2 regions of the Cellulosimicrobium sp. ES-005 genome follow, and region 1 is predicted to be linked to the other one. Evidence: riboswitches for the same ligand, from Rfam matches in the RefSeq annotation. Region 1 holds a riboswitch; the other holds the start of a gene.
The links. Region 1 has a riboswitch for thiamine pyrophosphate ahead of ABRQ22_RS03615 (TenA family protein). Riboswitches for the same ligand answer to the same signal wherever they lie in the genome.
Positions count from the first base shown of each region.

Region 2: another riboswitch for thiamine pyrophosphate. It lies ahead of ABRQ22_RS09345 (ECF transporter S component); the one in region 1 lies ahead of ABRQ22_RS03615 (TenA family protein).

Region 1 covers NZ_CP159290.1:828,885-832,279, forward strand. The annotation lists gene ABRQ22_RS03605 (esterase) at 1-461, opposite strand, end outside; gene ABRQ22_RS03610 (VOC family protein) at 458-1,384, opposite strand; TPP riboswitch at 1,473-1,597, shown strand; gene ABRQ22_RS03615 (TenA family protein) at 1,588-2,340, shown strand; gene ABRQ22_RS03620 (helix-turn-helix domain-containing protein) at 2,445-2,933, shown strand; gene ABRQ22_RS03625 (DUF6882 domain-containing protein) at 3,058-3,395, shown strand, end outside.
Region 2 covers NZ_CP159290.1:2,130,921-2,134,315, reverse strand. The annotation lists gene ABRQ22_RS09350 (ATP-binding cassette domain-containing protein) at 1-810, opposite strand, end outside; gene ABRQ22_RS09345 (ECF transporter S component) at 824-1,549, opposite strand; TPP riboswitch at 1,660-1,779, opposite strand; gene ABRQ22_RS09340 (Rv2578c family radical SAM protein) at 1,963-3,395, shown strand, end outside.

The DNA of each region.
Region 1 (3,395 bases):
CAGAACACGGGCGGCCGGGACGCGGCGAGCGCGGCGTCCGCGGGCTGCTCCGCGGCCTGGACGAACCCGCCGAGGACGACGGTCGCCGCCACGCGCTCGGGGCGCGTGCGCAGGAGCTGGGACGCCATGAGCCCGCCCTGGGAGAACCCGACGGGGACGACCGGCCGGTCAGGGCCGAGCTCGGCGTCGACCCACGCCCAGACGGCCTCGGTCGCGCGCGCCACGGGCGCCGGGTCGGGGTCGCCCGGCGTGACGATCGGGAACCACGCGAAGCCGCCGTGGGGGAGAGGGAGCGGGGCGCGCAGCGAGACCCACGGCGCGCCCAGGTGCGGGCCGAGGCCCGCAAGGTCGTGCTCGTGCGAGCCGTACCCGTGCAGCAGCACGACGACGGGCCCCGCGGCGGGCTGTCCTGCCAGGCCCGGGTCGGGGCGGACGGCGACGAGCGCGGTGGGCGCGCTCATCGCGCCAGGAGCTCGTCGGTCGTCGTGCCGGGCACGGCCAGCGTGACCCGCGTGCCCCACGGGTCGTGCACGACGACGGAGCGGCCGTCGTCGGCGTGCTGCAGGCCGCGGGCCCGCAGGCGGGCGACGAGCGCGTCGAGGTCGTCGCGACCGGGGACGGTGACCGCGACGTCCCCGAGCCCCAGGCTCGCGGCGCGCGGGCCGGCGCCGGCGCTGTTCCAGACGTTCATCGCGACGTGGTGGTGGTACCCGCCGGCGGACGCGAACAGGGCGCCGCTGTACTCGGTGACCGTGGCCTCGAACCCGACGGCGTCGACGTAGAAGTCGCGCGCGGTCGCGATGTCGCCGACCTGGAGATGGACGTGCCCCACCCGCCCGGCGAGCGCGGGCCCGGCGTCGAACGTCTCCTGGTCGAGGTGCGTGCGCAGGTACGCGTTCGGGTCCAGGTACTCGGTCGCCATGACGATCTGGCCGCGCTCGCGCACCCACGTCTCGCGGGGGCGGTCGGTGTACAGCTCGACCCCGTTCCCCTCGGGGTCGGTGAAGTAGAACGCCTCGCTGACGAGGTGGTCGCTCGACCCGACGAACGCCCCCCGACGGTCCTGCGCGGCCCGGTAGACGGTCGCGGCGAGGCTCGCGGCGTCGTCGAACAGGAACGCGGTGTGGAACAGGCCGGCCTGACGCCGGTCGACGGCGGGCAGGCCGGGCGTGTGCACGAGGCGCAGCATGGGCGTCGTGCCGCGGCCGAGGACGCGGTGCACCTCGGTGCCGCGCGAGCGCTCCTCGAGCGGGGCCAGCGCGAACGCGCCCGTGTAGTAGGACGTCATCTGCTCGAGGTCGCCGACGCGCAGCGTGACGGCGTCCATGCTCGTGGACGGGGACAGGAGGCGGTCGGTCGGCGCGCCCGGGGTGCTCGTGGTCATGTCTGCTCCAACTGTTGTCGCTACAACTATATTCCACCACGCCGCCGGACGATCCCGACACGCGGGGCGCTTCCTTGCTAGGGTCGCCGCGAACCACGCGGGGCGTCCCGCCCGGGTGACCGGGCCGAGGGACTGAGACGAGCGGTACGGCCGCCCGGACCCGTCGAACCTGATCTCGCTAGCACGAGCGGAGGAACGTGGGCATGACGACGCCTGCTGCCATCACCCTGAACCCTGTCCTCGCGGACGACCCGACCGCGCTCGTCCGGCCGGGGGAGACCGGCTTCACGGTCGACCTCGCGCGCCGGTACGCGCACCTCTTCGACGAGTTCTACGACCACCCGTTCCTCGCCGGGCTGCGCGACGGGTCGGTCGAGCCGGACGCGGTGCGGCACTACGTCGGCCAGGACCACCAGTACCTCACGGCGTACCTGCGCTGCTACGGGCTCGGCATGGCGCTCGCGCCGGACCGCGAGTGGGCCGCGTACTTCCACGAGAAGGCCGGGTTCCTGCTCGACGACGAGTCGCACGCCCACCACGCGATGTGCGACTTCCTCGGCGTGGCCTACGAGGACGCGCAGACGAACCGCCTCGCCCCGAGCGCGCAGGCGTACGTCGACCACATGCTCGCCGCGGGCCGCGACTCGCTCGGCGTGCTGCTCGCCGCCCTCCTGCCGTGCCCGTGGACCTACATCTGGTCGGCGCGGCGGTTCTGGCTCGCCGAGCGCGAGACGACGCCCGGCGCGATCGGGGACGACCACCCGCTCGCGGGCTGGTGGGAGTTCTACGCTGCCGAGCGCACCGAGGGGGTCCTGGCCGACCTGCGCGAGCGGCTCGACGCGCTCGCCGCCGACGCGGGCGAGGCGGAGCGCGCCCGCATGGAGCGCGCGTTCGAGCTGAGCTGCCGCCACGAGATCCGGTTCTGGCAGATGGCGCGGTCGCTCGAGCGGTGGTGACGTCCCTCCCGGACCGGTGAGCGCCCGACGTCGGGCCTTACGCCAGGAGCAGATCCTCGCCCGGGTGCCTCGGCACCCGGGCGGGGCGCGGGTAGCGTGACCGCATGGACGCGACGAGCGCGGTGCCGAACGCAGGGCCGAGCGGAGTGCCGAGCGGAGTGCCGGCGAGCCCCCGGCCCCGGGAGGGCGGTCGGCCGGAGCCGCTCCTGCGCCACGTGATCGGCGGCATCCTCCGACGGGCCCGGCTCGCGCAGGGTCGGACGCTCGTCGACGTCGCGGCTGCCGCACGGGTCTCGACCGCTTACCTTTCCGAGGTGGAGCGCGGCCGCAAGGAGGCGTCGTCCGAGGTCCTGGCCGCCGTCTGCGGCGCCCTCGGCCTGCGCCTCGTGGACCTCGTGGCTCGCACGGGGGAGGAGCTGCGCCCGCTCGCCCCCGTGCGCGTGCTCTCCTCCGTCCGGGAGCGCGGTGCGCTCTCCGCGCCGCGGGACCCCGCACCCGCCGGCGAACCCGTGCGCGACCTCCCGGTCGCGCGCACGACGCTCGCGGCGCGGGCGACCGTGCGCACCGCCGACGTGCTGCTCCTCGCGGCCTGACTCCCGCGGGGCCGGCCGCACCGGCTGACGCGCGGCCGGCACGGGGCCCGCACCTGGCCGGCTCCTGGTCGGCACCGCGTGTCGCGCCCCGGCGCGGCGCGGCGGGCGCCGCTACCGTCGAGGGATGACGGAGCCGCAGACCGCGCACGGCACGGCAGAGCAGACCGCCCCGGCCCTCCAGGAGCTCGTCGACGACGCCGCGTTCCTCTCGCACGAGCACCAGCTCCACCTCGTCGACCGCCACGGCGACGACGCGTGGGGCGCCGAGATGGCCACGGGGACGTTCACCTTCACCGCACCGGACGGCGGGACGACGACGTGCCGGCTCCAGTTCCTCGGCACGGCCGCGCCCGGCCCCGGGAGCTGGATGTGGGCGTGGAACAACGTCAACGACTTCCCGGACGACGTGCTGCGCGCCGCCGAGAAGACCCGCGAGACCGGCCTGCGCGAGGCGACCGAGGC
Region 2 (3,395 bases), 1.3 Mb from region 1:
GACGGCGAGGGGTAGCCAGCACCCCAGCCCGGAGAGGTCGTGCGCGTGCTCGCGCAGGACGCGGTCGGTGGGGCCGTGCGCGACGACCCTGCCGTCGCGCCCGAGGACCAGGGTCGCGTCCGGCAGCGCGCCCAGGTCGTCCAGGCGGTGCTCGACGAGCACGACCGAGCGGTGCCGCGGCGCGGCGTCGTCGCCGCCGTCGGGTCCGGGGCGGCGCGCGAGGCCGGCGACGAGGGCCCCGACGTCGTGGGCGGCGGCGGGGTCCAGCAGCGCGGTGGGCTCGTCGAGGACGAGGAGCTCCGGCTCGGCGACGAGCGCCGCGGCGACCGCGACGCGCTGCGCCTCGCCGCCCGACAGCGCGTGGGTCGCGCGGTCGTGCAGGTGCGCGGCGCCGACGGCGGCGAGCGCCGCGGTCGCGCGGGCGTCCGTGGTGCGGGGGTCGGCGCCACGGTTCTCGAGCGCGAACCGCAGCTCCTCGTCCACGCGCGCCAGGCAGAGCTGGTCGCCGGGCCGCTGCTGGACGAGGCCCACGCGGGCGGCGAGCACGGGCGGTGGCACCTCGCGCGGGTCGGCGCCGGTCACGCGGAGGCCGCCCAGGACGACGCCCGGGAGGGTGTGCGGGACGACACCGACCAGCGCGCGCAGGAGGGTCGACTTCCCGCACCCGGACGGGCCGAGGACCAGCAGGCTCGTCCCGGCCGGGACGGTGACGTCGACGCCGTCGAGCACCCGGGTGCCATGGTGCCCGAGGTGCACGGTCACGTCGGCGGCGGTGACAGCGTCGCGCGCGTGCGCGGTCACGTCAGCCACGTGCGCGGTCGCCTCACCCACGGCGGGCCGCGCCGATCGCGAACGCGTCGAGGGTGCCCGTGCGGGCGAGCGCGTCGCCGAGGAGGCGGGCCGCGAGGCCGCACAGCACGACGCACGACACGACCTGGATCCCGAGCCGGAGCATCGCGTAGTCCTGACCGATCCAGCCGAAGCGCACGGCGTTGAAGGCGAACGTGACGAGGGCCGCGCTCACGCCCGACGCGACGAAGACCCACCATCCGAACCGGCGGTAGCGCGTGAGCGCGAACGGCAGCTCGGCGCCGACGCCCTGGACCAGGCCCACGACGAGCAGCAGCGGCCCCGCGGGGGACGCGAGGAAGACGACCTCGACGAGCGCGGCGAGGGTCTCGGCAAGGATGCCGACCCCCGGCTTGCGCACGATGTACGTGGCGAGCGGGCCGACGACGATCCACGCGCCCGCGAGGACGTTCGCGGCGAGGTCCGCGAGGGGGCCCATCGCGAGCTGGAGCGGGGCCCAGAGCTGGACGAACGCCCAGTACACGAACCCGAAGACGACGCCGAGGACGGCGACGAGCACCGTCTCGTGGAGCGTCAGCCCGCGGCGCCGTGCGGGGCGCCCGGTCGGGCGGACCGCGAGACCGGGCACCCCGCCGGCCGACAGGTCGGCCGGCACGCCGGCCGATCCGGTGGGCGGCTGGTCGGTGGGTGCGGCGGCGGTCGGGGTCGCCTGCTGCGGGGTGGTGCGGGGCTCGGCCATGCGGGTTCCCTCCGTCGGGCCCCCGGGGCGAGGGGTGCACGACGGCGCGCCACCGCCGGGCCCGGCGCGCCCGGCCGCGTGCGGGGCGCACGGGCACGAGCGCGCAGGGGACGGTGACGTCGGCCCTGCTCCCTTCGCTGGTACGAACCAGATCAGGTTCCACGGGTCTGCAGGTGGGACGGGTGTCCGGCCTGCACTCTCAGCGCTCGTGCGCTCCCCGGGGGCGTTCGGCCCGACCCTAGGCCCTCGGGGCCACGCGGACAATCCCGGCGTCTCAGCCCGCGGGACGGGCCCTGGGCCGCCCGTGCACCGGCCCTGCGCAGGGTGCGGGTCGCCGCTGACGCGGAGCAGGCGTCCCCCGGGGAGGACCGCGGGGCTTGACCTGGAGATCGAACACCTGTTCGAATGTGCGGGTGAGGTGGGACGGACAAGCGCTCGGCGCGGACGACGGCGCTCTCCCGGGGCTGGAGCGGGCGGGCCTCGTGCGCAGCGTGCGCACGCCCGACTTCGCGGGCATCACGTTCCACGAGGTGACGGCCAAGAGCGCGCTGTCGAAGGTCCCGGCGATGTCGCGCATGCCGTTCCGCTGGACGGTCAACCCGTACCGCGGGTGCAGCCACGCCTGCTCCTACTGCCTCGCGCCGTCCACCCCGGTGCTGCTCGCCGACGGCACGCAGCGACCGATCGGCGAGCTGCGGGTCGGCGACGAGATCGTGGGGACCGCGCCGCACGGCGCCTACCGGCGCTACGTGCGCACGCGCGTGCTCGACCGCTGGACCACCCGCAAGCGCGCGTACCGCGTGACCCTCGCGGACGGCACGCGCCTCGTCGCGAGCGGTGACCACCGGTTCCTCACCGAACGGGGCTGGCGCCATGTCGTCGGCGGGGCCGGGCGCCGCGCCCACCTGGCGCTGGGCGACGTCCTCGTCGGCCCGGGGGCGGCCGCGCTCGCGGGCGGCCGGGTCGCGCTCGAGGGCCGGGACGTCACGGGCGACGAGGCGCTGCGCGTCGACTCGCTCGAGGCGCTCGACGGGCCGGGGGAGGAGACCGAGCTCGTCGACATCACCACCGGGACGCGGGACTTCGTCGCCGCCGGGGTCGTGAGCCACAACTGCTTCGCCCGGCCCACCCACCAGTACCTCGACCTCGACGCGGGCGACGACTTCGACCGCGAGGTCGTGGTCAAGGTGAACGTCGACGAGGTGCTGCGCGCCGAGCTCGCCCGCGCGTCGTGGGGCCGCGAGCCCGTCGCGCTCGGCACGAACACGGACCCCTACCAGCGGGCCGAGGGGCGCTACCGCCTCATGCCGGGCATCATCGACGCGCTCGCGGGCTCCGGCACGCCCCTGTCGGTCCTCACCAAGGGCACGCTCCTGCGCCGCGACCTGCCGCTCCTCGCCGACGCCGCCTCGCGCGTCGAGGTCGGGATCGGCGTCTCGCTCGCGCTGCTGGACCCGACGCTCCAGGCGAGCGTCGAGCCGGGCACGCCCTCACCGCGCGCCCGCCTCGACCTGATCCGCGCCGTCCGCGAGGCGGGCCTGCCGTGCGGCGTCATGGTCGCGCCCGTGCTGCCGTGGCTCACCGACTCCACGCGCGCGCTGACAGACCTGCTCGACGCCGTGAAGGACGCCGGGGCCACGGGGGTCACCGTGCTGCCGCTGCACCTCAAGCCCGGGACGCGCGAGTGGTACCTCGGTTGGCTCGCGCGGGAGCACCCGCAGCTCGTCCCCGGCTACGAGCGGGTCTACGCCCGTGGCGCGTACGCCTCGAAGGCGTACCGCTCGTGGCTGTGGGACCGCGTGCGCCCGATGCTCGAGGCGCGCGGCTTCTCGGTGTCCGGCCACCG